One region of the Ideonella lacteola genome, then DNA from elsewhere that is predicted to be linked to it. Evidence: predicted binding sites of a transcription regulator. Region 1 holds the regulator's gene; each other region holds the start of a gene.
The links. Region 1 encodes FNR, which switches genes on or off when oxygen is low (the NO sensors DNR and NnrR bind a similar motif). Its sites were predicted from a motif close to TTGATNNNNATCAA; they were not measured.
Positions count from the first base shown of each region.

Region 2: AACH06_RS17255 (hemerythrin domain-containing protein) is a predicted target of FNR. The motif match lies at 6,822-6,835, and genes of this name have one in related genera.
Region 3: AACH06_RS00385 (acetyl-CoA hydrolase/transferase C-terminal domain-containing protein) is a predicted target of FNR. The motif match lies at 7,410-7,423, and genes of this name have one in related genera.

Region 1 is NZ_JBBUTG010000012.1:117,137-127,811, forward strand. It holds gene AACH06_RS18555 (heavy metal translocating P-type ATPase) at 1-635, shown strand, start outside; gene ccoS (cbb3-type cytochrome oxidase assembly protein CcoS) at 643-804, shown strand; gene ccoN (cytochrome-c oxidase, cbb3-type subunit I) at 900-2,342, shown strand; gene ccoO (cytochrome-c oxidase, cbb3-type subunit II) at 2,362-2,982, shown strand; gene AACH06_RS18575 (CcoQ/FixQ family Cbb3-type cytochrome c oxidase assembly chaperone) at 2,994-3,182, shown strand; gene ccoP (cytochrome-c oxidase, cbb3-type subunit III) at 3,179-4,102, shown strand; gene ccoG (cytochrome c oxidase accessory protein CcoG) at 4,122-5,636, shown strand; gene AACH06_RS18590 (nitrogen fixation protein FixH) at 5,681-5,935, shown strand; gene AACH06_RS18595 (hypothetical protein) at 5,946-6,224, shown strand; gene fnr (fumarate/nitrate reduction transcriptional regulator Fnr) at 6,410-7,195, opposite strand; gene hemN (oxygen-independent coproporphyrinogen III oxidase) at 7,288-8,730, shown strand; gene AACH06_RS18610 (sulfite exporter TauE/SafE family protein) at 8,755-9,462, shown strand; gene icd (NADP-dependent isocitrate dehydrogenase) at 9,682-10,675, shown strand, end outside.
Region 2 is NZ_JBBUTG010000011.1:49,079-59,753, forward strand. It holds gene AACH06_RS17215 (DUF5666 domain-containing protein) at 1-212, opposite strand, end outside; gene AACH06_RS17220 (DUF6502 family protein) at 209-1,075, opposite strand; gene AACH06_RS17225 (DUF5666 domain-containing protein) at 1,179-2,411, opposite strand; gene AACH06_RS17230 (DNA polymerase Y family protein) at 2,599-3,870, shown strand; gene AACH06_RS17235 (DUF3034 family protein) at 4,155-5,087, shown strand; gene AACH06_RS17240 (group I truncated hemoglobin) at 5,102-5,548, shown strand; gene AACH06_RS17245 (cupredoxin domain-containing protein) at 5,599-6,339, shown strand; gene AACH06_RS17250 (YbaN family protein) at 6,368-6,781, opposite strand; gene AACH06_RS17255 (hemerythrin domain-containing protein) at 6,927-7,445, shown strand; gene AACH06_RS17260 (hypothetical protein) at 7,528-8,271, shown strand; gene AACH06_RS17265 (LysR substrate-binding domain-containing protein) at 8,577-9,536, shown strand; gene AACH06_RS17270 (alpha-hydroxy acid oxidase) at 9,612-10,675, shown strand, end outside.
Region 3 is NZ_JBBUTG010000001.1:105,943-116,617, reverse strand. It holds gene AACH06_RS00390 (O-linked N-acetylglucosamine transferase family protein) at 1-5,354, shown strand, start outside; gene AACH06_RS00385 (acetyl-CoA hydrolase/transferase C-terminal domain-containing protein) at 5,326-7,362, opposite strand; gene AACH06_RS00380 (VIT domain-containing protein) at 7,478-9,721, opposite strand; gene AACH06_RS00375 (helix-turn-helix domain-containing protein) at 9,718-10,149, opposite strand; gene rfaE2 (D-glycero-beta-D-manno-heptose 1-phosphate adenylyltransferase) at 10,288-10,675, shown strand, end outside.

The DNA.
Region 1 (10,675 bases):
GGGTGCGTGGCGTCCAGGATGGCGCAGCCCATGAGCGTGGCGGTGACGAAGCGGCGCGGGTGTACTTCGGCCCGGTGGGCCAGCCGGTGGTTCGCCTGCGGGTGGATGAAGGCTTGCGAGCCGACGCGGCTGAAGCCGTCGATGCCTTGCGGGCCGATGGGCTGAAGCTCACGCTGCTCTCCGGCGACAGCCCGGCTCGGGCTGCCCGCTTGGCCAGCCGCCTGGGCCTGACGGATGTGCAAGCGCAGGCCAGCCCCGAGGCGAAGCTGCGCGCGGTGGCCGAGGCTCAGTGCCGCGGCGAACGCGTCGGCATGCTGGGCGATGGGGTCAACGATGCGCCGGTGCTGGCGCAAGCCGATGTGTCTCTCGCGATGGGGCGGGGCGCGATGGTGTCGCGTCTTCATGCTGACGCGGTGCTGACGTCCAATCGCCTGGCCGATGTGGCGTTGGCACGTCGGTTGTCGCGCAAGCTGCTGCGCATCACCCGCCAGAACCTGGCGTGGGCCGCGCTCTACAACCTGGCTTGCGTGCCCCTCGCGCTGATCGGCTGGTTGCCGCCCTGGGCAGCGGGGCTGGGCATGGCCTTCAGCTCGCTGCTGGTGGTCGGCAACTCGTTGAGGCTTGCTCGGACCTGAGCCACACATGGACATCCTTTATCTCCTGGTGCCTCTGTCTGCCGTGCTGGTGCTGGCCATCATCGGCGTGTTCGGCTGGGCGTTGCATCGAGGCCAATTCGACGACCTCGAACGCGAGGGTGAACGCATCCTCGAGCCCGAAGCGAAGGCCGAAATCGCGGCCGATTGACCGCGATCAATCCCTCTGGGGCGCCTTCGCCGAAGAATGCCCACGGGCTCGCAAAGCATCCGCAATGCGGCCCTGCGAACCTGAGGGAACCTTCGATGGCAACTGCTTCAGTGCCGGCGCAGCCGGCCTACAACGACACCGTCATACGCGGCTTCGCGCTGGCGTCGGTGATCTACGGCATCGTCGGCATGCTGGTTGGCGTGTTCATCGCCGCACAACTGGCCTGGCCGGAATTGAACTTTGGCATCCCGTGGCTGAGCTACGGTCGCTTGCGACCGCTTCACACCAACGCGGTCATCTTCGCGTTCGGTGGCTGCGTGCTCTTTGCCACGAGCTATCACGTCGTGCAACGCACCTCGCAGGTGACGCTGTTCGCGCCGAAGCTCGCGATGTTCACCTTCCTGGGCTGGAACCTCGTGATCCTGCTGGCGGTGTTGACGCTGCCGATGGGCATCACCACCGGCAAGGAATACGCCGAACTCGAATGGCCGATCGACCTGCTGATCACTGTGGTCTGGGTCTCGTATGCCATCGTGTTCTTCGGCACGGTGGGCACCCGAAAGGTCAAGCACATCTACGTGGCCAACTGGTTCTTCGGCGCCTTCATCATCGCCGTGGCCCTGCTGCACGTGGTCAACAGTGCTGAAGTGCCGGTGAGCCTGTTCAAGAGCTACTCGGCCTACGCCGGTGTGCAAGACGCGATGGTGCAGTGGTGGTACGGCCACAACGCGGTCGGCTTTTTCCTCACGGCCGGCTTCCTCGGGATCATGTACTACTACATCCCGAAGCAGGCCGATCGCCCGGTGTATTCGTATCGCCTGTCGATCGTCCACTTCTGGGCGCTGATCTTCACCTACATGTGGGCGGGCCCCCACCACCTGCACTACACCGCGCTGCCGGACTGGGCCCAGTCGATCGGCATGCTGTTCTCGCTGGTGCTGCTGGCGCCGTCGTGGGGCGGCATGATCAACGGGATCATGACCCTGTCGGGTGCTTGGTACAAACTGCGTGACGATCCCATCCTGAAGTTCCTGATCGTCTCGCTCTCGTTCTACGGCATGTCGACCTTCGAGGGCCCGATGATGTCGATCAAGACGGTGAATGCGCTGTCGCACTACACCGACTGGACGGTGGGCCACGTGCACTCCGGCGCGCTGGGCTGGGTGGGCTTCGTGTCGATCGGCGCGCTGTACTTCCTGATCCCGCGTCTGTGGGGCCGCAAGACGATGTACAGCACCCGCGCCATCGCGTTGCACTTCTGGGTGGCCACCATCGGCATCGTGCTCTACATCGCCGCGATGTGGATCGCCGGTGTGATGCAAGGCCTGATGTGGCGTGCGGTCAACCCCGACGGCACCCTGGTCTACAGCTTCGTGGAAGGCGTGAAGGCGACCTATCCGTTCTACGTGATCCGTGTGCTGGGCGGCCTGCTGTACGTGAGCGGCATGTTCATCATGGCCTGGAACACCTGGATGACGGTGCGCAGCAGCCGCGCGGCGGTGGCCCCCATCCCCACGGTGCAGACGGCACACGCCTGACGATTTGCTGGAGAACCTGATGTCAGCCCATTCCCATCCGACTGGTCACGAGAAGATCGAGACCAGCAACTTCCTGATGATCGTGCTGATCCTGGCCGCGGTCGCCTTTGGCGGCCTGGTCGAGATCGTGCCGCTGTTCTTCCAACGCTCGACCACCCAGCCGGTCGAAGGCCTGAAGCCCTACACGCCGCTGCAACTGGCGGGCCGGGACATCTACCTGCGCGAGGGTTGCTACAACTGCCATTCGCAGATGGTGCGCCCGTTCCGTGCCGAGACGCTGCGCTATGGCCCTTACTCGGTGGCCGGCGAGTTCGTCTACGACCACCCCTTCCAGTGGGGCAGCAAGCGCACCGGGCCCGATCTGCACCGCGTGGGCGGCCGCTACAGCGACGAGTGGCACCAACTGCACCTGAACAACCCGCGTGACGTGGTGCCCGAGTCGAACATGCCGGCCTACCCCTGGCTGGCGAAGAACGCGCTCGACCCGGCCGAGCTGGCGCCGAAGATGAAGGCGCTGCGGCTGGTGGGCGTGCCGTACTCGGACGACGAGATCAACAAGGCCGCGGACGACGTGAAGGGCCGCACCGAGCTGGAGGCGCTGGTCGCCTACCTGCAGGTGCTCGGAACCGCGCGCAAGTGAGGGGTGACGCCATGGAGTTTGATGTCAATACCTGGCGCAGCGCCATCACCGTGCTGTCGCTGCTGTTGTTCCTGGGCCTGATGGCCTGGACCCTGAACCGCCGGCGCCAAGGCGCCTTCGACGAAGCGGCGCAACTGCCCTTCGCCGACCCGGCCGCCGATGCGGCCGATACCTCAGCCCAGCGGAGCACTTTGTCATGAGCGACTTTTTCAATGCCGGTTGGTCGATCTACATCGGCGCCATCACCGTAGCCGGCCTGGTCTTCTGCCTGGTGCTGCTGATGGTGGCCAGCCGCCGCAAGGTGATGGCCAACGACAACACCACCGGCCACGTGTGGGACGAAGACCTGCGTGAGATGAACAACCCGCTGCCGCGCTGGTGGATGGGCCTGTTCGTCATCACCGTGGTCTTCGCCGTTGGCTACCTGGCCCTGTACCCGGGCCTCGGCAGCGCGCAAGGCACGCTGGGCTGGAGCAGCACCGGCCAGTGGCAAGCCGAGCAGGACAAGGCCCACCAGGCCATGAGCCCGATCTACGCCGACCTCGTGGGCAAGCCCGTGGAGGAGCTGGCGAAGAACCCCAAGGCCATGGCGATCGGTGAGCGCCTGTTTGCCAACACCTGCGCCCAGTGCCACGGTGCGGACGGCCGCGGCAGCAAGTCCTTCCCCAACCTGACCGACCGCGACTGGCTGGGCAGCAACATCGACCAGTTGCCGCAGTACATCCACAAGACGATCGTCGAAGGGCGCAGCGGCGTGATGCCGCCGATGGCCGCGGCAGTCGGCAGCGGCGACGAAGTGCGCAACGTGGCGCAGTATGTGTTGAGCCTGTCTGGCAGCCCTCACAACGAGATCGCGGCTCAACTGGGCAAGCCCAAGTTCGCAGCCTGCGCCGCCTGCCACGGCGTTGACGGCAAGGGCAACCCGGCGATCGGCGCGCCGAACCTGACCGACAAGATCTGGCTGCACGGCTGGGGCGAGCCGGCCATCCTGGCGATGATCAATCAGGGCAAGACGAACGTGATGCCGCCGCAAGGCCAGCGCCTGACGCCCGAGCAGATCGAAGTGCTGACCGCCTACGTCTGGAGCCTGTCGCAGAGCACGCAGGTGGCGGGTCGCTGAGAGCGGAGCAACGAAGTCCATGGCCGAGGCACCTACCAGCGGCGCACCCGCCCGCGTGATTCCCATCGCTCCGGTGCCCTCCGGCTCTGCCGGCATGGGGCCCCAGGGCGGGGCGGACGTGGGCGACGTGAGCAGCGGGGAAACCGTCTCGCTGTACCAGAAGCAGCGCAAGATCTACCCACGCTCGGTGACCGGCACCTTCGCCACCTGGCGATGGATGCTGGTCTGGGCCACACAGCTGGTCTTCTATGGCATGCCGTGGCTGATGTGGAACGATCGCCAGGCCGTGTTGCTCGACCTGGCGTCGCGCCGCTTCTACATCTTCGGCCTGGTGCTCTACCCGCAGGACTTCATCTACCTGACGGGTCTGCTGATCCTCTCGGCCTATGCGCTGTTCCTGTTCACCGCAGTGGCGGGCCGGCTCTGGTGCGGCTATGCCTGCCCCCAGACGGTTTATACCGAGATCTTCATGTGGGTCGAACGCAAGTTCGAGGGCGACCGCGCCCAGCGCATGAAGCTCGACGAAGGCCCCTGGGACTGGAACCGCATCTGGCGCAAAGCCGGCAAGCAGGGCTTGTGGATCACGATCGGCCTGTGGACGGGCTTCACCTTCGTCGGCTACTTCACCCCGATCCGGCACCTTGCCGAAGAGGCCATGACCCTCGGCTTCGGCCCCTGGGAATGGTTCTGGGTGCTGTTCTACGGCTTCGCCACCTACGGCAATGCAGGCTACATGCGTGAGCAGGTCTGCAAGTACATGTGCCCGTATGCGCGCTTCCAGAGCGCGATGTTCGACCGCGATACGCTGATCATCAGCTACGACCCCGAACGCGGAGAGCCCCGTGGCTCGCGCTCGCGCAAGGCCGATCCGAAGCAACTGGGCCTGGGCTCGTGCATCGATTGCGGCTTGTGCGTGCAGGTTTGCCCCACCGGCATCGACATCCGCAAGGGCCTGCAGTACGAGTGCATCGGCTGCGCCGCCTGTGTGGACGTGTGCGACGGGATCATGGACAAGATGGCCTACCCGCGCGGGCTGATCCGGTACGCCACCGAGAACAGCATGTCCGAGCACCTGGGCTGGCGGCAGATCATCGCCCGGATCATTCGGCCGCGGGTGCTGATCTACACGGCCGTGATGCTGCTCATCGCCGGGGCCTTCGTCGGCAGCCTGGCGGTGCGCAGCCCGTTCAGGGTGGATGTGGTGCGTGATCGTGCGGCGCTCGCGCGTCTGGTCGACGACGGCTACATCGAGAACGTCTATCGCCTGCAGGTGATGAACGTCACCGAAGCGCCCCAGAGCTACCGCGTGACGGTGGAAGGCCTGCCCGGCGTGGCCATCGAGCGGGGGGCCGCGCTGAGCCTGCAGGGCGCCGAAGCCCGCTGGCTGACCGTGGCCGTGAGGGTTCCTCCCGAGGCGGCCAACCAGGCGGGCACCGGTGCCCACCCGATCGTCTTCCACATCGAACGCCTGGCCGCAGGCAACGCCAATTCGGCGCGTGTCAGTGAAAGATCCAGCTTCGTGGTGCCGCGATAGCGCTTAGGATGGGCCGACAACTCATGCACACCCAAGGAGACACGATGAATTCCTCGACTGCTCGTGAACCGGCCGTGGATTCGCCAGTGTGGTGGCGGCTGCCGATTGTCTGGATGGTGATTGGCGGCCCGCTGGCCGTGGTGGTGGCCAGCCTGGCCACTGCATTCATCGCAGCGCGAGGCGCCGATCCGGTGCTCACGCTGCAAGAGCGTGGCGGTGTCAGTGAGAAAGCGGCCACGCCGGATTCGTTGACACCGGCGCTGCAGGCCCGCAACCACGCCGCCACGGCCAAGCCCTGAGGCCGCAGCCATGGCCACCCTCCCAGTTCCCCAGGAGGTGACGGCGCATGCGGCACCTACCGGCCCCGCGCGTTGGATCTGCATTTTCTGGCCGGCCTTCGTGATGGCCGGTGTGCTCGAGGCCTTGGTGTTCACGCTGGTGGACCCGGGCGAGCTGCACTGGTTTGGCAGCACACCCGTCACCTGGGAGCCGACCACGTTGTATTCGGTGGCGTTCCTCGTCTTCTGGATGGTGATCTCGATGGCTTCGGCGCTCACGCAGTTCCTGGTTCACCCAGAAACGCAGTGACTGCCGGCGGGGCGTGGCGGATGCGCCGCCGTCGTCACCGACAAAGAACTCACCGACAAAGAAAACGGCCCGGGTATTCCGGGCCGTTGTCGTTTTGCGTGGGCGCTCTGGAGTGAGCGCTCTGGAGTGAGCGCTCTGGACTGGGCACTCTCGGGCGAGCTCGATCTGCTGGGCGCCTTCGTGCCTCAGCAGGTGGCGCCGTTGACCAACTGCTGCAGCCCCGCCTGATCGAGGATGCGGATGTGCCGCTGCTTCACCTCCAGCAGTCCGTCGTCCTGGAACTTCGAGAAGGTGCGGCTCACCGTCTCGAGCTTGAGGCCGAGGTAGCTGCCGATCTCTTCGCGCGTCATGCGCAGCACCAGCGCCGAAGGTGAAAAGCCGCGCGCCTGCAGGCGTTGGGTCAGGTTCAGCAAGAACGCGGCCAGGCGTTCTTCCGCCCGCATGCTGCCCAGCAGCAGCATCACCCCGTGATCGCGCACGATCTCGCGGCTCATGATCTTGTGGAACTGGCGCTGCAGGTCGACGAATTCGCGCGACAGCCGCTCCAGATCGGCAAAGGGGATCACGCAGACCTGTGAGTCCTCCAGTGCCACCGCGTCGCACGAGTGCGAATCGCCGCTGATGCCATCCAGGCCGAGCAACTCGCCCGCCATCTGGAAGCCGGTGACCTGGTCTCGACCATCCTCGGCCGAGACGCAGGTCTTGAAGAAGCCCGTGCGCACCGCATAGAGCGACTGGAACGGCTCGCCAGCGCGGAACAGGGCGTCGCCTCGGCGGACGCTGCGGCGCGTGGCCACCAGCTTGTCCAGGCGCTCGAGCTCCTGTGTGGTGAGCCCCAGGGGCAGGCACAGCTCACGCAGGTTGCAGCTGGAGCACGCGACCTTGAATGCGCAATTTCTTTCGGTATGGCCACCCACCGGTGGGGGGCTCGGCTGGATCGATGCAATGACTTCAGTGGTGGGCATGACCATCCTCAATGACGGGGAGATTTTTCTCCCGGCGCCGCGTGTCGGGCTTGCGCAAGATCAAGTGGTGGGGACGCGGGCAGCGGCACGATCGCGGCATGGAAGACTCCACCGTTGCCGCCACGCCCGTGGCCACCGACGCCAGCGCGCCCCCGATCGACGTTCTGCCGATGCCGCTGCTCAAGCGCTTCGACGTGCCGGGGCCGCGCTACACCTCGTATCCCACCGCCGATCGTTTCGTCGAAGCCTTCGGCCCGGCCGACTATGAGCAGGCCCTGCGCCAGCGCGCCGAGGGGGCCAGCGTCGGTGCCCGGGCGGCGCTGTCGCTGTATGTGCACATCCCGTTCTGCGAATCGGTTTGCTACTACTGTGCGTGCAACAAGGTCATCACCAAGCATCACAGCCGGGCCGCCGAATACCTGCTTGCCTTGCGCGCCGAGATCGCGATGCACGCCAAGGCCCTGGGGTCGGCCCAACCGGTGTCGCAGGTTCACCTCGGCGGCGGTTCGCCCACCTTCCTGAGCGACGAAGAACTCCAAGGCCTGATGGCCGAGCTGGGCGATGCCTTCCGTATCCTGCCGGGCGCCGAGGTGTCGATCGAGGTTGACCCGCGCACCGCGTCCCCCGAGCGGCTGGCCGCGTGGCGGCGAATGGGCTTCAACCGCATCAGCTTCGGCATCCAGGATTTCGACCCCGACGTGCAGAAGGCGGTTCATCGCGTGCAGTCGTTCGAATCGGTGCGGGGCCTGATGCGCGCGGCCCGCGAACTGGGCTTCGAATCGATCAATGCCGATCTCATCTACGGCCTGCCCAAGCAGACGCCGGCGTCGTTCGCCCGCACGGTGGCGCAGGTGGGCGAGCTTCGGCCGGATCGTATTGCGCTCTATGCCTACGCGCACCTGCCACTGCGCTTCAAGCCGCAGCGGCGCATCGAGCCGTCGACGCTGCCGCCGCCGGGTGACCGGGTGTCGATGCTGTCCGGCGCCATCGCCAGCTTCCTGGGCCATGGCTACAGCTACATCGGCATGGACCACTTCGCGCTGGCCGACGATGCGTTGGCGGTGGCCAAGCGCCAGGGGCGTCTGCACCGCAACTTCCAGGGCTACAGCACCCAGCCGGATTGCGACCTGGTGGCGCTCGGCGTCTCGGCCATCGGCCGGATGGGGGCCACCTACAGCCAGAACGCCAAGACGCTGCCCGAGTACTACGACGCGATCCACCGCGGCCAGTTCGCCACCGTTCGCGGCCTGGCGCTCACGCGGGATGATCTGCTGCGCCGCGCGGTGATCATGGCGCTGATGTGTCAGGGCAGGGTCGAATTCGAATCCATCGAGCTGGCCTACCTGGTCAAGTTCCGCGACCACTTCCGGGCCGAGTTGAACGAGCTGGCGGCTTTCGAGGCCGAAGGGCTGGTGACCATCGAGTCCGATTCGGTACAGGTGACGGCGCCGGGTTGGTTCCTGGTGCGCGCGATCGCGATGGTGTTCGACAAGCACCTGCAAGCCGATCGCGTGCGCGAGCGCTTCTCGCGCATCATCTGAGAGGCTGGGCGAGGGCACGGGGCGATGAACGGCGCCTTGGTATTGACCGCGCTGCTGATGGGCCTGGCGGGCTCGGTGCACTGCGTGGCCATGTGCGCTGCACCCAGCGCGGCGGGTGTGCGGGCCTGCGGCGCCGGTCGGCGCGAGGGCTGGGCAGCGTTTCATGCCGGCCGGCTCGTGGCCTACACGCTGGCGGGCGCGCTGGCGGCGGCCAGTGTCGGGGCCGTGTCGCGCTGGAGCGCGCTGAGCCCGGCCCTGAGGCCCATCTGGGCGGTGCTGCACGTGGCGGCGCTGGCGCTCGGCCTGTGGCTGCTGGTTCGCGGTCGCCAGCCCGAGTGGCTGGAACGGGCAGGGCGCACACCCACCTCGGCGGCCCGGCCGGATGCGCAGGGCTGGCAACGCATGCGGGGCCCGGTCAAGGCCGGTGGCCTGGGTCTGGCCTGGGTGACGTGGCCGTGCGGGCTGCTGCAATCGGCGCTGGTCGTGGCCGCGCTGGCCAACGATTCCATGGGCGGCGCTGCGGTCATGCTGGTCTTTGGGTTGGCGACGGCGCCGGCGCTGGGCGTGGCGCCGTGGCTGTGGGCCCGGTGGAGCGCCGCCAGTGGCCGCAGCATCACCGCCGGTGTGGAAGCCGGTGCCATCCGCCTGGCGGGGGCCTTGCTGGCCGGCGCCTCGGTGTGGGCGCTGGGCCACGACGTGCTGACCCGCCTGGTGGCGTTCTGCCTGAGCTGATGGGTGCTCGACTCACTACCCTTCCCGGCGAGGTTCCCGGGGCTTTCCTGCGTTTTTCCGACAGTTTTCTGGCGTTTGAGAGCGGCAGCGCCGGGCGTCAGAGGCCCGACCGGACCGTCTCCAGGGTGGTCAGCCGGGTGACAGGTCGGCTGAACTAGAATTTCGGGTTCCGAAAACCCTTTTCACAACCTCCTACACGGAGCGCGGAGCTTGGCAAGCATGTACCAGCACATCAAGGTGCCCGAGGGCGGGCAGAAGATCACCGTGAATGCGGACTTCTCGCTCAACGTCCCGAACAACCCGATCATTCCGTACATCGAGGGTGATGGCACCGGCTTTGACATCACGCCGGTGATGATCAAGGTGGTGGACGCAGCGGTCGCCAAGGCCTATGGCGGCGCCAAGAAGATCCACTGGATGGAGATCTACGCCGGCGAGAAGTCGACCAAGGTCTACGGCCCCGACGTGTGGCTGCCCGAAGAGTCGCTCGCCGCACTGCGCGAGTTCGTCGTCTCGATCAAGGGCCCGCTGACCACGCCCGTGGGCGGCGGCATCCGTTCGCTGAACGTGGCCCTGCGCCAGGAGCTCGACCTGTACGTCTGCCTGCGCCCGGTGCAGTACTTCGCTGGCGTGCCTTCGCCGGTGAAGGAGCCGCAGAAGGTCGACATGGTGATCTTCCGCGAGAACTCGGAAGACATCTACGCCGGCGTCGAGTGGGAAGCTGAGAGCGAGAAGGCCAAGAAGGTCATCAAGTTCCTGATCGAGGAAATGGGCGTCAAGAAGATCCGCTTCCCCGACACCTCGGGCATCGGCGTGAAGCCGGTCTCGCGCGAAGGCACCGAGCGTCTGGTGCGCAAGGCCATCCAATACGCGATCGACAACGACAAGCCCAACGTCACCATCGTCCACAAGGGCAACATCATGAAGTTCACCGAAGGTGGCTTCCGTGATTGGGCCTACGCCCTGGCCCAGAAGGAATTCGGCGCCGAGCTGATCGACGGCGGCCCGTGGTGCAAGTTCAAGAACCCGAAGACGGGCAAGGACATCATCGTCAAGGATTCGATCGCCGACGCCTTCCTGCAGCAGATCCTGCTGCGCCCGGCCGAATACTCGGTGATCGCCACCCTGAACCTGAACGGTGACTACATCTCCGATGCGCTGGCCGCGCAAGTGGGCGGCATCGGCATCGCCCCGGGCGCCAACCTGTCGGACT
Region 2 (10,675 bases), on a different contig from region 1:
TCGGTGATCGTCGCCGAGCTTTCGTCGAAATGGATGCCGTTGACGATGATCGACCCGAAGCCCGCGATCGGGCCTTCGCTGTAGCTCACCGAACCGGTGCCCTGCCCTTCGACGCCGCCGCCGCAGGCATGCAGCAGCGCGACGGCCAGCAGGGCGGCTGCCAGGTGACCGCGACGCCAGGCCAGACGGATGGAGGAGAACAGTGAAGTCATGGGGTTCCTTCGCCCGGCGGCGCGGCCGGATCGGGCTGGTGATAGCTGTACATGCCGATGAGCACCCGCTGGGCCGGTGCGGGCGGAACGCCCTCGGCCTCGGTGCTGGCACCGCTTTCGATGAGTCGTTCGAGCGCCGGCACCAGGGTGTCGAAACTCTGCTTCCATTGAGCCGCAACGAGCTGTCGCACGGCTTGCACTGCGTCAAACGGCACGCCGCTTGCGACGATGGCCTGCTCAAGATGGCGGTGTCCATCGCCCAGCACGTTCTCCACCGCGCCCGAGAGGTGCGAGCCCACATTCGAGCCCAGGATGCGCAGCGCCCGGGGCAGGTCGCCGCGCGGCACCAGGGCATCCTTCACGGGCTGCACCGTGTCGGCAACCTCGTCGAGGGTCACATAGCCCAGCCGCTGCATCTCGCTGAGCAGGCTGCGGGGGTGGACGTCGCTGGTGATCTCGCGGGCCAGGGCCTCGAAGCTGGGGCGAGGCCCTTGCCGCGGCAGGGCCGCTGGCTGCCCCGCGGTGTCGCGGTAGAGCGGGTTCGTGAGCCAGTGGGCGTAGACCTCGCCGGCCAGTGACCGCCGCGGCTTGGGCTGCTCCAGCTGGGCATTGACCAGGCGCGTCACCTCGCGGCGGTTGATGCCGGTGGTGGTGCTGATCCGGCTCACCTGCCGATGCGGCAAGCCACCCGGGTTCGCCTCGCGCGCCGCCTGCACGAAGGCGGTCTTCAACCGCTCCTCCACCTCGCTGAAGTGGACACCGCGGGCCACCGCCAGGCGCGCCAGTGGCGCCAGCAGGGCGTTGACGGCTTCCAGCACAGCTTGCTGATCGGGTGGCAGTGAGGATTCGGTGGGGTCGGACATCGCCAGTGCGGACGGACGCGTCAGAAAATGTGCGCTTTGCCCAGACGAATGCTAACGCGTCGGCCGGGAATCTGCTGATCCCCGGCCTTGGGCCCGCCCCTGATCAGTCTTCGCGGCTGATGCGGGTGGCGTCCACACGGGTGCCATCGGCGCTCAGCGCACCCTTGACCTCGACCTTGCGGCCCACCGTCAAGTCGCTGGCCGACAGGTCGCGGAACACGGTGGCGTCGGTGTAGGCGACGGTCACGCCACGCAGAGCGAAGGTGCGGGCGTTCGCATCGGCTGCGGTGATGGCGCCATGCAGCTCATAGGCCTCGTTCTCGTGCTCGTGTTCGTGCTCGTCTTCCAACTGCACCTTGGTGGCCACCAGCACGTCATTAACGATCGCCCCCTCCACTTCGACGTTGGCGCCCAGCACCACGCCCGTCTGGCCATCAGGGAAGCTGGCAGTGCGCGCATCGACCGGCAAACCGTTCACGCTGAACTCGGTGGCCGAGGTCCAGGCGGTGATCAAGCCGCGCACTTCCGCCTCGTCGTGGTCGCCATGGTGGCGCTCGCCCGCCTGCACCCGGGTGGCCATCCACTGGCCCGATACGGGCTCGGTGCGCAGCGTCACGCGTACCCGCACCCCATTGGCCAGGTTCTCGGCCACGTCGGTGGCATCGCTGTAGTTGATCACCGTGCTGCCGATGCGGAAGGTTCGTCCGGCGGCGTCCAGCGCTTCCACCAGCCCGCGCAGTTTGTACGCGGCCGGCGTGTCTTCCGTCTCGATGCGGGTGGCCCGGTAAACGCCCTGGGCCGCGTCGAACTGCGCATGCACCTCCACGACCTGGCCCACCGTCAGGCCTGAAAAGCCGCCAGCCAAGTCATCGTCGAAGACCGTGGCCGTGCCGATCGCCACGGTCTGGCCCAGCACCACCAGGGTCTGGGCGGCGCCGTCGATCGAGGCGACCGGCCCCACCATTTCGCTGCCGAAGCGGATGCGGGTGGCCACGCCCTGGCCGCTGGCGCGGTCGATCGAAGACGCCTCGATTTCGACCTGCTCACCCAGGCGAAGCTCGTCGCGCTCGTGGCGTTGGCCGTCGTCGTCGACCACTTCGGCGCCCGAGTCGTCGAAGCGCACGCCGTTGACGATCACCGAACCAAAACCCGTGATGGCGCCGCTGGTGAATGACGATGTGCCCGCGGGCGGCGGCGGCGTGGTGCCGGTGCTGTCGCTGCCGCCCCCGCCGCCGCCACAGGCGGCGAGCACGGCGGCCATCAGCAACGCGGTGCCCATGGCGGGCCAGGAACGGGTGCGGGCGCGGTCAACGAGAGACAGAGGGGTAGAGATCACGGTGGTTTCCTTTCAATCTGAGGTGGTGAACGACCCACAGAGCGGCGACGGAGCCCTCAAGTACATCGACGACCCAAATAAATGTGTACTTTACACATTTTAAAGAACCCGCCACTCGCCCACGCCGGGCCCACCGTGGAAGCTGGCACGCCAAACGCGGGCTTTTTACTGATAATCCATACAGCCCATGGCCGCCCGTCGCCGTCTCATCGCCCATCTCGACATGGACGCCTTCTATGCGTCGGTCGAGTTGCTGCGCTATCCCGATCTGCGCGGCAAGCCGGTGGTGGTGGCCGGCGGTCGCCGGCACCAGCCAGAGTTGCTGCCGGACGGCACCCGCCGCTACTCGCTGCTGAAGGACTACACCGGCCGGGGGGTGATCACCACCTCGACCTACGAGGCCCGCGCGATGGGCGTGTTTTCGGCGATGGGCACGATGAAGGCCGCGGCCCTGGCACCCAACGCCGTGCTGCTGCCGGTCGATTTCGAGCAGTACCGGCTCTACTCGCGCCGGTTCAAGGCCGCGGTGGCGGAGCTGGCCCCGGTGATCGAAGACCGCGGCGTGGACGAGATCTACATCGATCTCACCGACGTTCCCGGCGCGCAAGACGCCGTGGGGCACGACCCGCTCGGCGGCGTGCGGGCGCTGGCGCTGGAGATCAAGAACAACGTCCAGCGCGCCACCGGCGGCCTCACCTGCTCGATCGGCGTGACGCCGAACAAGCTGCTGTCCAAACTGGCTTCCGAGCTGGACAAGCCAGACGGGCTCACCGTGCTGACGATGGACGATCTGCCCACCCGAATCTGGCCGCTGGCCGCCCGCAAGGTGAACGGCATCGGCCCCAAGGCGGCGGCGCGGCTGACCGATCTGGGCATCCACACCGTCGGCGAGCTGGCGCAGTGCGAGCGAGGCTGGCTCATCGAGCACTTTGGCCGCAGCTACGGCGCCTGGCTCAACGATGCCGCCTGGGGCCGCGACGAGCGCCCGCTGGTCACCCACGGGGAGCCGGTGTCGATGAGCCACGAGACCACGTTCGACCGCGACCTGCATGCCAAGCGAGACAAGACCGAGCTGGGTGAGATCTTCACCCAGCTCTGTGCCCAATTGGCCCGCGACCTGGCTCGCAAGGGCTATGTCGCACAGACGATCGGCATCAAGCTGCGCTTCGACGATTTCAAGATCGTCACCCGCGACCAAACCCTGCCCGCCCCCACCGCCGATGCCGCCACCATCCGCCGTGCGGCGGGCGAATGCCTCAAGCGCGTCGATCTCTCGCGGCGCCTGCGCCTGCTGGGCGTGCGAGGGGGCAAGCTGATGACCCCCGGTGAATGGGATGCCCGGCTGGCTCGCGCCGCGGCCGCGGCCAGCCGCCGGCCGCCCCAGCGACGCGCCAGCGCCCCCGCGGCCGAAGAACCTGCCGCCGCCTACAACTTGCCACTGTTCGACCTCCCCGACTAGGGCGTGCTCATGTGGACACGCCACGCCAAGTGGGGGCGTGTCCCTCGGGACGGTTGGCAAACCAGGATCGTCAAGCCCAGCCGCGAGATCCCCCGCACGCCGCCAGGGGCCATGATGCGCGCAAGCCCTTGCGGCGTGAACAATGCCACACCGGGCCCGGCCGGAGGCGAGACATCAGCGCCGCCGTGGCGCCGGCATGCATCCAATCGAGCGCAGTTGACGTAGGTCCGCCGGAGAGCCCGGCTCACCATCGGTTCCACCCCCCTTTGACGCACCGAGACCGCATGACCCGACAACGACCCCCGCTGGCCTTGGCCCTCACCGCCTTGGCACTGACCGCCTCACTGCCCACGGCGCGCGCCGAAGAACCAGCCCCCCCTCTGACCCATGGCAACGGCAAGCTGCTGCTCACCGGTGGCGTCAGCTCGATCGACGGTGCCGCGGGCGGCGGCCTCACCCCCTGGGCCGTGACGGCCAGCTATGCCACCCGCCACCAGTTCGGCGCCACGGCCCACGCCACCCGGGTGGTGACCCAGGACTACGCGATGAACGCCGCCGGTGCCGCCGTGGGCATCGACGACCGATTCGAACTCTCCATCGCCCGGCAGGACTTCAACACCGGCGCCACCGGCACCGCCCTGGGCTTGCCCGGCCTGCACCTGAAGCAAGACATCGTCGGGCTGAAGTGGCGCTTCGCTGGCGACGCGGTGCTGGACAGCGACCGCTGGATGCCCCAGTTGGCGATCGGCCTGGAACACAAGCGTGCCGACGCTGCCGGCCTGGAGCCCACGCTGAAGGCCCTCGGGGCCGATCTCTCCGGTACCGACCTCTACCTCAGCGCCACCAAGCTGTTGTTGGCGCAGGGCGTGCTGCTGAACGGCACCCTGCGCCTGACCCGGGCCAACCAGAACGGCTTGCTGGGCTTCGGCGGCACAGCGCACGACGCCTACCGCCTGCAGCCGGAAGTCTCGATCGCGTGGCTGCTGCGCAAAGACCTCGCGATCGGCGCCGAATACCGGGCGAAGCCCGACAACCTCAACCCCTCGATCCTCGGCGAGGGGCTCAAAGAAGACGACTGGGCCGATCTGTTCGTCGCCTGGGCGCCGAACAAACACATCTCGATGACGCTCGCCTACGTCGACCTGGGCCACATCGTCCCGGCTGTCATCACCCAGCGGCAGACCGGGGCCTACCTGTCGGCCCAGATCGCCTTCTGAGGAGCACCCGCGCCATGTCGATCACGTCACTCCTGCGCAGCGCGGCGATCGCCACCTGCCTGCTCACCACCTTGGCCGGTGTGCGGGTGGCCCAGGCCGCCGATGCCACGCTCTACCAGCAGTTCGGCGAGCGCGCCGGCCTGGTCGCCCTGATGGACGACTTCATGCAGCGCCTGCTGGCCGATCCGCGCATGAACCCGTTCTTCAAGGATGTCGACCAGGCCCACGTGAAGGCTCAGCTCGTCGACCAGATCTGCGAGGTGGCCGGCGGCCCGTGCCGGCTCGATGGGCCGGACATGAAGAGCGTCCACAACGGGGTGGACATCACCCGTGCCGATTTCAACGCCCTGGTGGAAGTGCTGCAGCAGGCGATGGACGCCCGCGGCATCCCCTTCAGCGCACAAAACCAGTTGCTCGGCAAACTGGCGCCCATGCACCGCGACATCGTCAACGTGCCCTGACCGACACGCTTTCAACGCCCATCCCACCCCACCGCACATCCCCAAACACCATGCCCTACACCCTGCCCCCAGGTCCGTTGCCCCGACTCGCCGCCATGGCCCTGGCCCTCACCGCTGCGGCCGCACAGGCAGGCACCCTCGATGTTCAAGTCTTGGACCGCGACGGCCAGCCCGCCGCCGATGTGGTGGTGCTCATCCAGGTGCCCAATCAGCCGGCGCCCAAGCCGGCCGCGGCGCCGGTGGTGATCTCGCAAGAGAACCTGCGCTTCCAGCCCTTTCTCACGGTGGTACCGCTGGGCAGCACGCTGCGCTTCGTCAACAAGGACACCTACGATCACCATGTGCGCTCCGTGCCCAGTGGCCCGCTGGGCAGCATGCCGGCGGTCGAGTACTTCGAGCTTCGACTGGACGGCACCGGTGCACCACCGCGCGACAACAGCAGCTACGGCGGCTATGACGACTACAACACCAAGCCGGCCGCCGCGCCGAAGAAAAAGTCCGGCACCAACACGGTGGATGTGAAGGCCGAACACGCCGGCCCGATCGGCCTGGGCTGCCACATCCACGGCTCGATGCGCGGGCAGGTCTATGTCAGCGGGACGTCGTGGTTCGGCAAGACCGACGCCAAAGGCACTGCCCGGATCGAAGGCGTGCCCGATGGCGCGGCCGAGCTGGTGGTGTGGCACCCCGACCAGTTGCAGGATCAGGCGCCCGTCAAGATCCAGGTCGGCGCTGCACCCGCCAAGCTCGATGCGACCTTGAACTTCACCCCCAAGCGGCGCCGCAGCTGAGCCTGCCGCGCCGTGGGCGCCCTGCCGCTCAGCGGGTGGGCAACCGCCACAGCCACAACGCAGTGGCGGCGCAACACACGGCCGGCACATAGCGCCACGCCGACGGGATGACCCACCACGCCCACAGCGAGCTGAGGGTCATCATCACCGTGGCGAGTTGCTTGGCCCGCAGCGGCACGGCATGCCGCGCCCGCCAATCGCGCACCATCGGGCCCCACCGGGGATGCTGCAGCAGCCAGCGCTCCCAGCGTTCACTGCCCCGCGCAAAGCAGAACGCTGCCAACAGCACGAAGGGTGTGGTGGGCAGCAGCGGCAGGAAGACACCCACCAACCCGGTGATGAACGCCACCGCACCGGCGAGCAACCACAAGGGCCGCGCCCAGCCCGGGGTCGCGGCGGAAGTGGCTGGCGGGGCCGGAGGGGCTGAGGGCTCGCTCGACATGGCCCGATTGTGGCCGTCGCTCGCCGCACATTGACAGTGTTTGCGCCAGATCAAGGCAGGCACGGCGAGATGCGGCATCACCGCACGGCTCGGTGAGAATCGCACCCCAGCCCGCCTCATCAACCTGCCCCACGAGACGAACGCCATGCCGACATTGACCTGGTCCGACGAACTCGCCTTGGCCCACACGCAGATGGACGCGACGCACGAAGAATTCGTCGCGTTGCTGGGGGCGGCCGAAGCGGCACTGGCCCAGTCCCACCTGGCCGGCCTGGAGGCCTTCCAGGCACTGGTCGACCACACCGACGGGCACTTCTCGCAAGAAGACCGCTGGATGGCCGCCACCGGCTTCTCGCCCGAGAACTGCCACACGTTCCAGCACACCCAGGTGCTGGGGCTGATGCGGGAAGTGGCTCGCGTCGCCCGCGAAGGCGCCGACTTCGGCCCCCTGGAGCGCCTGCTGCCCGAGTTGGCCGCCTGGTTCCCGATCCACGCACAGTCGATGGATGCGGCCCTGGCCGCGCATCTGCAGAACGTGGGCTACGACACCGCCACCGGCGCCATCGCCCGGCCCCCGGTGTCCCAGGGCATGACGGGCTGCGGTGGCGCGAGTTGCTCACCCGCATCGGCCCCGGCCCCCGCCGAAACCGCCACCTCGGTCTGACGGGGAAGGCGGCGCGCCCTGCGCCGGCACCACCGCCGCGGGCTGGCACCACCACCGCCGCGGGCTGGCAAGATGCGGTCGGATGCAGACCCCCTCGCCGCCCGCCAGCGAAGCCGCTTCCGCCACAGCGCTGATCGAATCACTCGCCACGCGCCTGCCGCCGCCGGACCAGCGATGCGTGATGCATTCGGAACTGGGCTCACCCGATCCGGCCGACCTGCAAAGGCTGCTGAGCCAGGATCAGCCGGTGATCGCGAACTACACCCACTTCTGGCTTCAGGGGTTGGAGCGCCACGGTGATTTCTTCGTCACCTGGATGTACGGTGCGCTGGCAGGCCTGCTGGGCCTGATGATCATCGGCGGCATGCTGGGGCTGGTCGGTGGTGGCAGTGCCGGCGAAGCCATCGGCCTGTTCGGCCTCAGCGGGCTGGTGGGCCTGGGTGTCGCCCTCCGATACGCCCAAGCGCTACCGCCGATGAAGGAGCACAACCTCTTGCTGCTCGATGGCGCTTCACGGACCTGGATCTATGCCTGTGCGGTGCGCAACGATCAGCCCACCGAGACCCTGGTGCAGGTGCCCTTCGATCGGCTGGCGGTGACCATCCACTGGGGCCAGATCGCCGACCATTCGCCCTCCTTTCTGTCCGTCATCCTGGGGGCGCAATCCCGCCCCGGCGAGGCCGCACACAAGGGCCCCGGCCTGACGCTGGCCACCGTTGATCACAGCTACCCGGCCCCGCTTCCCGCCGCACTGGAGCAAAAGGCCAAGAGCCTGGCATTGGTGCTCGGTGCCCAGTACCTGGGGCTGCAGCCATGGGAGGACTGAGGCCCGATCGAGTCGCCAAGTCCAGTGAAACGGAGAAATCGGAAGTTCGTGGACACCTGCCGGCGATGCAATCAAGGCACCAAGCGCAGCCGGGTTGGACACCCGGCGAGCACTGGCAACGCCGAGTGCGCCGCCGGCAGGTGCCCACCCTGTGGGCCGGTGCTTGGCAGGGCGCGCCGCGGCGTTGCGACCCTTGCCCAGGCGTACAGCCTGAGCTGCGCTCCGCGCCATGCTGCGCGCCCTGCCAAACACCGGCGAACATCCGATTTCTCCGTTTCACTGGACAACGCTCTACAGTGCGTGGCGTGACGACACCCAGCTCGCCCCAGCCCAGCCTGCCACCGACCGGCGACCTTCGCCTGCCATCGCTCGATGCGCTGCGGGGCTTCGAAGCGGCGGCCCGACTGGGCACCTTCGAGCGCGCGGCCGATGAGCTGGCCATCACGGCCAGCGCGGTGGGCAAGCGCATCGCCGCGCTGGAAGAGCTGCTGGGCGTCGCGCTGTTTCAACGGGGCGCCAAGACACTCACCCTGTCCGCCGTGGGCAAGGAGTACCTGGTGCAGGTGCGCAGCGCATTGGCGCTGCTCGCCTCGATGCCGCTGCACCAACGCGCCGAACAGCGCAAGCAGAAGCTGCGGCTGAGCGCGCCACCCACCTTCGCCCGGCAGGTGCTGGTGCCCGCGCTGCCGGAGTTCGCCGAGCGCCACCCAAGCATCGAGCTGGAGGTGGTGCTGTCGGTCCCCTTTCTCGATCTGGCCGGTGCCGACGCCGAAGTGGCCGTGCGACACGGGCCGATCGATGCCGACACGCCGCCGCCACTGTGGCGTGACCACCTGGTGCCGCTGGCCAGCCTGGCGCTGTTGGAGGGCGAAGCCCTCCGTGGCCCGGCCGATCTCGCCCGGCTGCCACTGCTGCGAACCCCGGTCGACCCGTGGCTGCCCTGGTTTCGCGCCCAGGGGCTCGACTGGCCCGAGCCCGACGCGGGCCCTCGCCTGGTCGACCTCGGCCTGGTGCTCGAGGCGGCGCGCTGTGGCCAGGGCGTGGTGTTGGCCCGCCCTGCGCTGGCGCGCCAGTGGCTGCACAGCGGTGAGCTTCGGCCGGTCTTCGGGCCGGGCCAGACGCCGATGGTGCCCAGCGACACCGCCTACCACTTGACCCACACCCCCACGCCCAGCCCGGCCGCCGAAGCACTGGACGCGTGGTTGCGTGATCTGGGCGCCCGCGTGGCAGCCGAGGGGCTGGCCTTGGTTTCCGCCACGGCCTGAATTTCTTTCCGCCCAGCGCGGCGTGCCCGCCGCTAGCATCCAGGCCGAACCACACACAGCGCCCGGAGACAGCGGATGAGCGTCATCACCACCATCGAAGACCTGCGCGTACTCGCCCAGCGGCGCGTGCCCCGCATGTTCTACGACTATGCCGACTCGGGCTCGTGGACCGAGAGCACCTACCGCGCCAACGAGGCCGATTTCGGCAAGATCAAGCTGCGGCAGCGGGTCGCCGTGAACATGGAAGGCCGCTCCACCGCCACGACGATGGTCGGCCAGCGCGTGGCGATGCCGGTGGCCATCGCGCCCACCGGGCTCACCGGCATGCAGCATGCCGATGGCGAGATGCTGGCAGCGCGCGCGGCTGAAAAGTTCGGCGTGCCCTTCACCTTGTCGACGATGAGCATCTGCTCGATCGAAGACGTGGCCGCGGCCACCACTGCGCCGTTCTGGTTCCAGCTCTATGTGATGCGCGACCGCGACTTCATCGAACGGCTGATCGATCGTGCCAAGGCCGCCAAATGCTCGGCGCTGATGTTGACGCTGGACCTGCAGATCCTCGGCCAGCGCCACAAGGACCTTAAAAACGGCCTGTCGGCCCCGCCGAAGCCAACGATCGCCAACCTGATCAACCTCGCCACCAAGCCGCGCTGGTGCCTGGGCATGCTGGGCACCAAGCGCCGCAGCTTCGGCAACATCGTCGGCCATGCCAAGGGTGTGGGCGACCTGTCGTCGCTGAGCGCCTGGACGGCCGAGCAGTTCGACCCGGCGCTGAGCTGGGCCGATGTCGAGTGGATCAAGAAGCGCTGGGGCGGCAAGTTGATCCTCAAGGGCATCATGGACGTGGAGGACGCCCAGCTCGCCGCGAATTCGGGCGCCGATGCGCTCATCGTCAGCAACCATGGCGGCCGCCAGCTCGACGGTGCCCCCTCGTCGATCGAGGCGCTGCCGGCCATCGCCGACGCGGTGGGATCGCAGATCGAGGTGTGGATGGATGGTGGCATCCGCTCGGGCCAGGACGTGCTGAAGGCGCGGGCGCTTGGCGCGCGGGGCACGCTCATCGGCCGCGCGTTTCTCTACGGCCTGGGCGCGATGGGAGAGGCCGGCGTGACCAAGGCGCTGGAGATCATCCACAAGGA
Region 3 (10,675 bases), on a different contig from region 1:
CGTCATTGGGCCAGGCCCTCGCCGCCCAGGGCCGAGCCGGCGAAGCCGAGGCTGCGTGGCGCGAAGGGCGGGCCCAGGTCGCCGACCCCGCGGGCTTGCTCAACCTGTTGGCCTCCGCCGCGCAGCGCCGCGGCGCGCTGGTGGAGGCGGAGCAGTTGTTCCAGCAATCGCTGTCGCACGAGCGCTGCGCACCCACCGAATACAACCTCGCCAACCTCTACAACGACGCCGCGCGCTCGGCCGACGCCATCGCGCATTACCGCGCGGCGTTGGCGCTGGACCCGCACTACAGCCTGGCCCAGACCTCGCTGCTGCGCGCGTTGCAGGCGGCCTGCGACTTTGCCGGCGCGCGGGAGGCCACCGCGCAGGTGATCGCCACGGTGGATGCGGGCGGCGAAGACCCGCTGGCCGGCCCCACGCACCCGGTGTTCCCCTTTGCCTACCTGGCGCTGCCCGCCAGCCGGGCCCAGCAGCGCCGCTGTGCGCAGCAGTGGGTGGCCCGCCAATACGCCGCACCGCTCGCCCGCGCTCCGCAGATGACCTGGCCACCCGCCGCGCCGCGGAACGACGCACGCCTGCGCATCGGCTACCTCTCGTCTGACCTGCATGCCCACGCCACCGCCTACCTGATGGCCGAAGTGTTCGAGCGCCACGACCGCCGCCGCGTCGAGGTCTTCGCCTACAGCTGCGGCCCGAACGATGGCAGCGCGATGCGTGCGCGACTGGAGCGCTCGGTCGACCATTTCATCGAATGCGCCTCGCTCGGCCTCGAAGACCTGGCCCACCGCATCCGGGCCGATGGCATCGACATCCTCGTCGACCTCAAGGGCTACACGCGGGACACCCGCAGCGGCGTGCTCGCGCTGCGCCCCGCGCCGGTGCAGGTCAATTTCCTGGGCTACCCCGGCACGCTCGGGGCCGATTTCGCCGACTACGTGATCGGCGACCCGATCGTCACGCCGCTCGCGCACGCAGCCGACTACGACGAACGCATCGCCCAGCTGCCGCACTGCTACCAGCCCAACGATCGCCAACGCGCCGTCGGCGCCTGCCCTTCGCGGGCGGAAGCGGGCCTGCCCGTGTCGGTGCCTGGCCACGAAGACGGCCCGCCGGTGGTGCTGGCCTGCTTCAACTACAGCTACAAGATCACCGAAGCGGTCTTCGACCGCTGGTGCCAAGTGTTGCGGCGTGCCCCGAACACCGTGCTGTGGCTGCTGCGCTCGAACCCGCTGGCCGAGGACAACCTGCGCCGCGAGATGCGCGAGCGCGGCCTCGATCCGGCCCGCCTCTTCTTCGCCCCCGAGAAGCCGCTGGCCGAGCACCTGGGGCGCCTGCAACTGGCCGATCTGATGCTCGACACCGAGCCCTACAACGCCCACACCACCTGCAGCGATGCACTGTGGGTCGGTGTGCCGGTGCTCACCCGCACCGGCGACACCTTCGCCTCGCGCGTGGCCACCAGCCTGCTGCACGCCGCCGGCGTGCCGGAGCTGGCCACCGCCAGCGCCGAGGCCTATGTCGACCTCGCGGTGGCACTGGCGCAGGACCCTGCACGCCTGCAAGCGCTCAAACAGCGGCTCGCCGCCCAGCGCCTGAGCGTGCCCCTGTTCGACAGCGCGGCGTGGACGCGTGATCTGGAGCATCTGTACGAGCGCATGGCGTGGCGCCAGCGCCAGCAGCTCAAGCCCGCGGCCCTGGCCGCGGTGCCCGCCTGGCCCGCCACCGACATCGAGCGCGCCTTCACCCTCTACCAGGCCCAGGCCGACGAAGAGGCGTTGGCGTATGCCGAAGCCGCCCTGAAGGCCGAGCCCCAACGTGCCGATGGCTGGACGCTGCGCGGCATCCTGCACAAGCGCCTGGGCGACCTGGATCTGGCCGAACAGGCCTATCGGCGTGCCACGCAGTTGCAGCCCGACTACCCCGATGCCTGGAACAACCTGGGCAACCTGCGGCGCGATCGTGAAGACGAGGTCGGCGCGCTGGCCGCGTACCGCGAGGCCGTCCGGCTGAACCCCGACCACGTCGAGACGCTGCACAACCTGGGCGTGGCGCTCGAACACTTCGGCCACTGGGACGACGCGCTCGCCACCTTCGAAGCCACCGTCCAGCGCGACCCGGGCCATGTCGACGGCCATTGGAACCTCGCACTGGCTCGACTGCTGCACGGCCAGTACGCCGCCGGCTTCACCGACTACGAATGGCGCTTCGCGCGCCGCCAGCCCGAGCCGCGCGACTGCCCTCAACCCCGGTGGGACGGCTCGCCGCTGAACGGCCGAACCGTGCTCGTCTGGGCCGAACAAGGCTTTGGCGATGCCCTGCAGTTCCTGCGCTTCCTGCCCGAGGTGAAGCGGCGCGGCGGCCGGGTGATTGTCGAGGTGCTGGGCGAGATGATGGGCCTGGTGGCCCGCACGCCGGGCGTTGATGCGGTGAGCCAGCGCGGCCGGCCCGCCCCGGCCCTGCCGGCATTCGATTGCCATGTGCCACTGATGAGCCTGCCCCATGTGCTGGGCATGGCCGACGATGCGTTGCCGACGCTGGTGCCCTATGTGCACCCCGATGCCGCACGCTGCCTGGGCTGGCGCGAGCGCCTCGTCCAGCGCGGCTGGCAGCGCGATCGCGAGCTCGCGGTCGGCTGGGTGTGGGCGGGCAATCCCAACGTGAAGAACGATGCGCAACGCTCACCACGCTTTGCACCGTTTGCAGACTGGCTGCGCCTGCCGGGCCTGCGCTGGTTCGTGCTGCAAAAAGGCGACGGCCAGCGCGACCTCGCCGGCCAGACGCTGCCGCCGCACTTCGTGAACCTCGATACCGAGATCCAGGACTTCGATGACACCGCCGCGGTGATCGCCGAGCTGGATCTGGTGATCACGTCCGACACCTCGGTGGCCCATCTGGCAGGTGCCATGGGCAAACCGGTGTTCGTGACGCTGCCCTTCCACCACGACTGGCGCTGGGGCCTGGACGAGACCCGCAGTGCCTGGTACCCCAGCGCACGTCTGTTCCGGCAGTCGGCGCGTGGCGACTGGCGGCCCGTGCGCGATGCCGTGGCCGCGGCGCTGGGCGAGTTGGCGCGCCAAACCCTGCCCCGCCACGACGGCACGCCGCCCAGCGAGGCGTCGGCCTGGGTGCAGCGCGCCTACGGCCACTACCAATCCGCCGAGTTCGACGCCCGTCGGGCCGAGGCCGATTCGGTGGGTGCGCTGCTGCGCGCGCCCCAGCGCGCCGACGCCTGGGCACTGATGGGCGCCATCCTGCGGCGCCAGGGTGCCACCGGGCGGGCGGCTGAAGCCTACCGCCGCGCCATCGACGTGGACCCCGGCTACGCGGACGCCTGGCGCAACCTCGCCAACCTGCACAAGGCCCGTGGCGCGCTCGCGCTGGCCGAGCCCTTGTACGCCGAGGCCCTGCGCCTGAAGCCGAACGATCCCCATGCGCTGTCGCAGCAGTCCGACCTTTGGCGACAGCTCGGACCGGCGCCGCAAGCGCTACAGGCCGCCAAACAGGCCGCCAAGGCGGCGCTCGACCTCCAGCCCGATTTCACCGAGGCCTGGCTGCACCTGGGCAACGCCTGCCTCGACCTTGGCGAGCTGAGCGAAGCCCTCTCGGCCTATGAGCGAGCCGTCAGCCTGCAGCCCCGCAGCCTCGAAGCGCACTACAACCTGGGCATCGGCTTGCAGCGCGCCGACCGCCCGGCCGATGCGTTGCCGCATTTCGAGATGGTCGTCCAGGCACAGCCGGCTCATTCGGGTGCCCGCTACAGCCTGGGCCTGGCCCTGCAGTCGATGCAGCGGCTCGACGAGGCGCAGCGCCACTACGACAGCCTGCTCAGCACCTCGCCTTCCCACTTCGCCGCCCGGTTCAACCTGGCGTCGATCCACCTCGCCCGGGGCGCACACGTCGAGGCGCTCGACGAGCTCGAACGCTGCCAGGCCCTGCAGCCGGGCCACCTGGGCGTTCAACTGCAGGTGGTGCACCTGCGCCAACAACTGTGCGATTGGGCGGGCTTGCCCGACGACGCCGGGCTGAAGGCGCTGGTGCAAGGGCTGAGTGCCGAGCCCACCCCATTCACTGCCGCATCCACCGCCCCAACCACCACCCCATTCGACCCGCCTTCGCCGTTTTCGGTGCTGTCGCTGCCCTTGCCGCTGAGCGATGCCGACATCGCGCCCATCGCCGCGCGCCACGCCGCGCACATCGCGCGCCGCGCCGGGATGCCGCTGCCGGCAAGGCCGGTGATCGACCGCCCTCGCCTGCGCCTGGCGTACGCCTCGGCCGATTTCCACAACCACGCCACGATGCACCTGATGCGGGGCGTGTTCGCCCGGCATGACCGCACCCGCTTCGAGGTGAGCGCCTGGTCGTTCGGGCCGGATGACCACAGCGACTACCGGCGCGGCCTGAAGCGCGATGTCGACGCCTTCCACGACGTGAGCCCGTTGAACGACCGTGCGCTGGCCCAGGCCCTGCGCGCCGCCGAAATCGACATCCTCATCGACCTGAAGGGCTACACCCGCGACGCGCGGCCCGGTGTGTTCGCGCTGCGCCCGGCCCCGCTGCAGATCACCTGGCTCGGCTACCCGGGCGCCGCCTGCGCGCCGTGGTTCGACGCCGTGATCGGCGACGCCACCGTCACGCCGATGGACGCCCAGCCCGCCTACACCGAGCGCATCGCCCAGCTGCCGCACAGCTACCAATGCACCGACGATGCGCAGCGCGTCGCCTCCACCGGCCTGACCCGGGCCGACTGCGGCCTGCCCGACAACGCGGTGGTGATCGCCTGCTTCTGCACCCACTACAAGCTGGACGCCGACACCTTCGCGCTGTGGATGCGCCTGCTGGCCCAGGCGCCGCGCGCGATCCTCTGGCTGGTCGACGGCCCGATCGAAACCAGACAGCGCCTCTATGCCGCGGCCGAGGCGGCTGGCGTGGCGCGCGACCGGCTGGTGTTCGCCCCGATCTGGTCCAAGCCTCGCCACCTGGAAAGGCTGGCGCTGGCCGATCTGGTGTTGGACACCCGTTACTACAACGGGCACACCACGGTGAGCGATGCCCTGTGGGCCGGCGTGCCGGTGCTGACCCTGATCGGCAACGCCTTCGCAAGCCGCGTCGGCGCCAGCCTGCTGCGTGCCGCCGGCCTGCCCGAGGGCGTGTGCCACAGCACCGGCGAACTGGAAGCCCTGGCCCAACGGCTGGTCGCGCACCCCAACGAGCGCCAGGCCTGGCGCCAGCGCCTGCGCGCCGAGCGCGGCCGCTCACCCCTGTTCGACACACCTGGCTTCGTGATGGCGCTGGACGAGCTGCTGAACCGACTCTGGCTGGACAAGCTCAGAGGTTGCCCGCAAACAGCTTCTTGATGAACAAGGCCTTGAAGCCCTGCGCTTCATCCAGGCCCAGGCGCTGCAGGTAAGCCGGCGGCGCCTCCTTGTTCTCCCATAAGCTCCGCAGCGCCATGGCCACCAGCTCCACCGGATGCTGGGTGGCCTTCTTCAGCCGCCGCAGCGCTGCGACGATCTTGAGCTCGTCCGCGGTGAGGTCGGTGCCGAAGGGAAAGCCGGGCAGCAAACCCGCCTGGGTGAACGGGTGAAGCTGGGCATCGAGCGCCTGCGGCGTGTTGTGCGTCCAGCTCTCGGGCAGTTGCCAGGCCGCGTCGAGCTTGCCGTGCGACTTGGCAGCCGCCACCAGCTCGGGCTGAAAGCGCGAATCGGCGATGGCGATGAGGCGCTTGACGATTTCGCCGTCGTTCTGGCCGCGCAGGTCGGCCACGCCGTACTCGGTGATCACGATGTCGCGCAGATGGCGAGGGATGGTGGTGTGGCCGTAGCTCCAGACGATGTTGCTCACCGGCCCGTCCGGCGTGTCGTGCGTGGCCCGCAGCATCAGCACCGAGCGGGCATCCGGCAACGCATGCGCCATGGCGACGAAGTTGTATTGCCCGCCCACGCCGCTGACGACAGCGCCGCTTTCCAGCGCATCGCTGGCCGCCGCGCCGAGCAGGGTGACCTTCATCGTCGTGTTCATGAAGCGCGCCTTGACGCGCTGCACCCGCTTGAGGTGCGTTTCCTCCGCATCCTTGCCGTAGAGCTGGTTGATGAAGTCGATGCGCGTCATGTCGATGCGCGCCCGCTCGCCGTCGGCCATCGTGCGCAGTCGCTCGTAGAAGTCTCCCGGGCCGATGAAGAACCCACCCGTCATGCAGACGCCCCCGGTCAGGCGCGGGCCGACGCGGCCTTCGCCATCGAGGATGCCGAAACGTTGCAGCCACTCACGGTCTTCGGGGGTGGGCGGCAGGCTGATGCGGCCCTCTTCGGCCAGCAGCTCCAGCACGTTCGGCGGCAGTTGCCTGGGGTCGAGCCGGCCCTCGTTGATGAGCGTCTGCAGCGTCGGGTCGGCGAACACCTCGCGGCGCACGATGCCGGCCTGCATCAATTGCAGGAAGCCGTTGACGAACATTTCCGAGCAGCCATAGAGGCCCTGCCGGAACGGTGACAGCTCGCGTCCTTGCAGGCCCTGCGGGCAGATCGCCGCCAGGATGCGCCGGTACTCGTCGCCATGCTGGTCGCGCAGGATGAGCGCCTGGGCGATCGCGTCGCCCAGCGAGCCGATGCCGATTTGCAGCGTGCCGCCATCGGCCACCAGGCTGCTGGCATGCAGGCCGATGGCGTAGTCGGTGGTGCTCACCTTGGCATTGGGCGGTGCAAACAGGGTGTGGGTGCCGGCCGGATCGTCGCAAAGCAGGTCGAAGAACGCCGGCTCGACCAAGGCACCGCCGAGCATGAAGGGCATCTGCCGGTTCACCACACCGACCGTGAGCAGCGGCTTGTCGGCCTCGGCAAAGCGTTCCACCACCTCCTGGATCACGTCGGGGTTGCTCGACAGGCTGATCTGGCGCTGCCCGTCGACCACGCGTTCCGCCACGGCCTGCGCGATCACGTTCAGGCCCTGGCCCAGCATGTCGCGCGCGACGAAGGTGTAGTTGGTGCTGATGTAGTGCTGCTGCGCCAGCTCGTTCGTCAGGTAGTCGCCTGTCTTCAGGAAGAACTCGCGCACCTCGATGTTCGGCGGCAGGCCGGGGCCGCGCAGGTCTTTCACATAGTCGAGGTCCGGGTAGTCCTGGAACACGCGCTCGACCAGCGGCCCGAGGAAGTGCTGCTCCAGCTCGCTGTGGCCCGAGGGCACCTCCAGGCTCAGGGCCGTGACGATGGTCAGCTGCCGCGAAGGGTCGGCCTTGACACGCTGGTACAGCCGGTTCACGAAAGGATTGGGCTTGCCGATGCCCAGCGGCATGCCCAGCACGATGGGGCCGTCGATACGCGCCAGCACCTCGTCCACTGCAGCTTCAATCTGGTGAAGCGTGATCGTCATGTGTTTGTCTCCTGCCGCGATTCTGGGTGGCGCAGCGCCGGGCGGTCTTGACTTGCGTCAGGCCGCCCGGCGCCCGAGCCCGCGCGCCATCCGACAGGGGACGCTGCCCAATGTGTCATCCCAGGCTGTCGACGAGGGCCTCGAGCGCACCGCGCCACTGTTCGGCCGACACCGACGACAGCACACGCTCGGCCACCGATTCCCCCTCGTCGCCCAAGTCGCCACCGCGGTAGCCGGCCAGCCAATGCACCAGCAGCAGCCAGGCCGTGTCGGCGTCGAGGCCGAGCGATGACAGCCGGCTCAGGGCCTGGCGCATCGAATCGTCCGGGTTCAGCGCCTCGATCGCCGCCGCCAGCCCATCGTGGCGGCCGGTGGCCAGGTGATGCAGGGCCGCTTGCAGCACCGCGTCGGCATCGGCCGTCGGCTGGGCACGGGCGATGACGCCACGGCCTCGCTCGGCAGGCGCATCGCTCGACACCATGTCGGCCAGCTTCTTGAACATGGCACCCGGCACCGCCGCCACACTGCGTCGGCGCATGTCGGCCGGCGCCGGCACGGCCAGCATCGCCATCGGTGGCGGCATGCCCGCCGCCGCCGCCGCCTCGCCCATGCCGCCCCAACCGGCTGCCAGCATCGACGCCACCGTGTGCAGCTCGGCCAGATCCGTGGCTTTGTCGGCATCTGAGCGTTCGTGCACCACCAGGAAGTGGGTCCGGTCGGTCAGCAACTGGTAGCGCAGCGCGAGTGCCAGGGCCTGTTCGTCATCGAGCCCGCCCAGACGGGCGGATGCCGCCATCCGCGCCAGGCTGGCCGCGCCGGCCTGCGCCGACTCCGGGGCCGCCTGGTGTTCGGCGCTGGCCGGCAGACTGCCCTGCGCGACGAATGTGTCGCCGTCTTCAGCCACCAGCGCCACCTCGGCCGGCACGGCCCCTTCGAACCCGGCGAACACATGCACCATGTCGCCCGCGAACACCTGGCCAGGCAGCCCGGCCACCCACGCGGGGGCGTGCGCCTCGGCACCGCGCCATTGCAGGCGAACTCGGCCCAGCGGCTGCTGGCGGATGCGGGTGAACATCCGATCTACCGCAGCCTCCAGGCTCTCACCCGGGGTGGCGAATTCGCACGCGCCGCCGCTGGCCTCGGCCAGCCGTTGCAGCAGCGAATGGGCTGGCGCGGCGCCCACCCCCACCGCAAAGATGCGGTGCCGGGAGGCGGCCGCCGCCTCCATCATCGGCTCGGCGTTCCAGACCTCGCCGTCGGTGATCAGCAGGATGTCGGCCTGCTCTTGCGTGCCACGCAGCGCGATGGTGGCCTGCAGCGCCGACAGCATCTCGGTGCCGCCCAGATCGGCTTGGGTGGTGTCGATCATGGCCTGCAGCATCGCCAGATGGTGAGGCTTGGCCACCGCCAGCCGCTGGAAGCCATGGCGCGCCGTCGTGCCAAACCGTGTGTAGCTGAAGCGGTCTTCGGCGCGCAGTTGCTGCACCACCCGCTTGAGCGCCACCCTGGCCGAGTTCATGCTGTCGCCCGCCATCGAACCTGAGCAGTCCACCAGCAGCTTGAGGTCGATGCTGGCGCGCGGCGGCCGTGTCTGGGTGGGCAGGAACGATGCGAGTACCACCTGCTGGCCCACATCGGCCACGCGCCGCACCGACGACACGAACGACGGCGCGTCGACGGTGACGACCACGTCGCGATCGAGCCACGCGCGTTCGGCCAGCGTCAGGCGCGCACCGGCCTCGGTCATCGCAAACGCCGCGCGGTGCGTGGCGCAGTGCAGCGCCGAGCCGTTCCAGGAGGCGTCGAGTTCAAGCGTCAACTCGAACGGGTACTCGGCCACCAGCGAGGCCTCGGGCACCTGATGCGGCTGCAGCTGGCCCTGGGTGACGGCATGACCGTAGCGTGGCGCGACGGTGGTCGGCACGCACAGGCGCACCCGGCCCTGCTCCACGGCCTGCAAGTGGCCGAAGCGGTACTCGATCACCGCCTCTTCGCCGGGCTTGAAGTTGCCCAGGTTCGCGGTGAACAGGCCATCGCCCGCACGCTGGAGCATGACCGGCGCATCGCCTTCGTCCATCGCCTGCTCATAGCGGTGCTCGGCCTCGACCTTCTCGATCACCCGCCCCTCGGAAACTCGGCCGCCGAGCGTGACCTTGAAGCCCAGAAGCACCGCGCCCTCGTTCAGCGGGAACGTGTAGACCACCTCCAGCGTCTTGTCCGTGGTGTTGCGATAGCGCTGGCGCACCGTGGCATCGAGCAGCAGGCCCTCCAGCCTGGCATTCATCGTGACGTGCTGCAGCACGGGTGTGGCCTGGCCCTCGCGATGGCGAAGGCCGATCAGGCTGTCCGGATGGCTCATGTGGATTCCTTGTTGTCGTTCGAGCGCACCTCGCGGTACGCCTCGGTGAAGCGCCTGATCAGGCGCCGCACCTGTTCAGCACTGAGCCCGGCGCGGCCGGGTTCGAGGTGCACCTCCAGTCCATCAGCCAACGTCAGGCGGCTCCACACCTCCACGCTGCCGGGCCGGGCAGCCTGGGGCGCGGGGTCGTCTGGCGAGCCCGCACGCAGCTCGGCAATGCGCTCGAGGCTGAGCCCGGCGTCGACCCAGCGGCGGATCTGCAGCAGTTGCTCGAGGTGCCTCGTCACGTAGTGGGCCCCGCGCTTCTCACCCAGCGGCCGGTCGACCAGACCCTGCTGGATGTAGTAGCGCACGGTGCGCGGCGTGAGGCCGGCCAGCGTGGCGAGCGATTCGAGCGAGTAGCGAGACGCGTTGTCGGCGGAAGACATGGCGCCATTAAACGACACCATTTAAAGACAGTCAACTGTCATTAAATTCGTAACCCCGTCGTGCAGGCGCCCACGGGGCCACAATCACGCCCCGTGAGCCCCCCCACCCCCTTCGACCGCTTCGACCCTGCCCGCAAGTTGCTGAGCCTGGAGCAGGCCGTGGCGCGCCATGGCAGCGAGCCCGGTACCGTGTTCACCAACGGCGTCTTCGACGTGCTGCACCGGGGCCATGTGAGCTACCTGGCCGCCGCACGAGCCCTGGGCGAGCGCCTCATCGTGGCGGTCAACAGCGACGCCTCGGCGCGCCGCCTCGGCAAGGGCCCCGATCGGCCGCTGAACCGCGAGATGGACCGCGCCTACCTGCTGGCGAGCCTGGAGAGCGTGGACGCCGTGCTGCTGTTCGAGGAAGACACGCCGTTGGCGGTGTTGGCGCAGTTGAAGCCGGCCATTTATGTGAAGGGGGGCGACTACGACATGGCCCAGTTGGCCGAAACGCCCCTGGTGCAAAGCTGGGGCGGCAGATCGC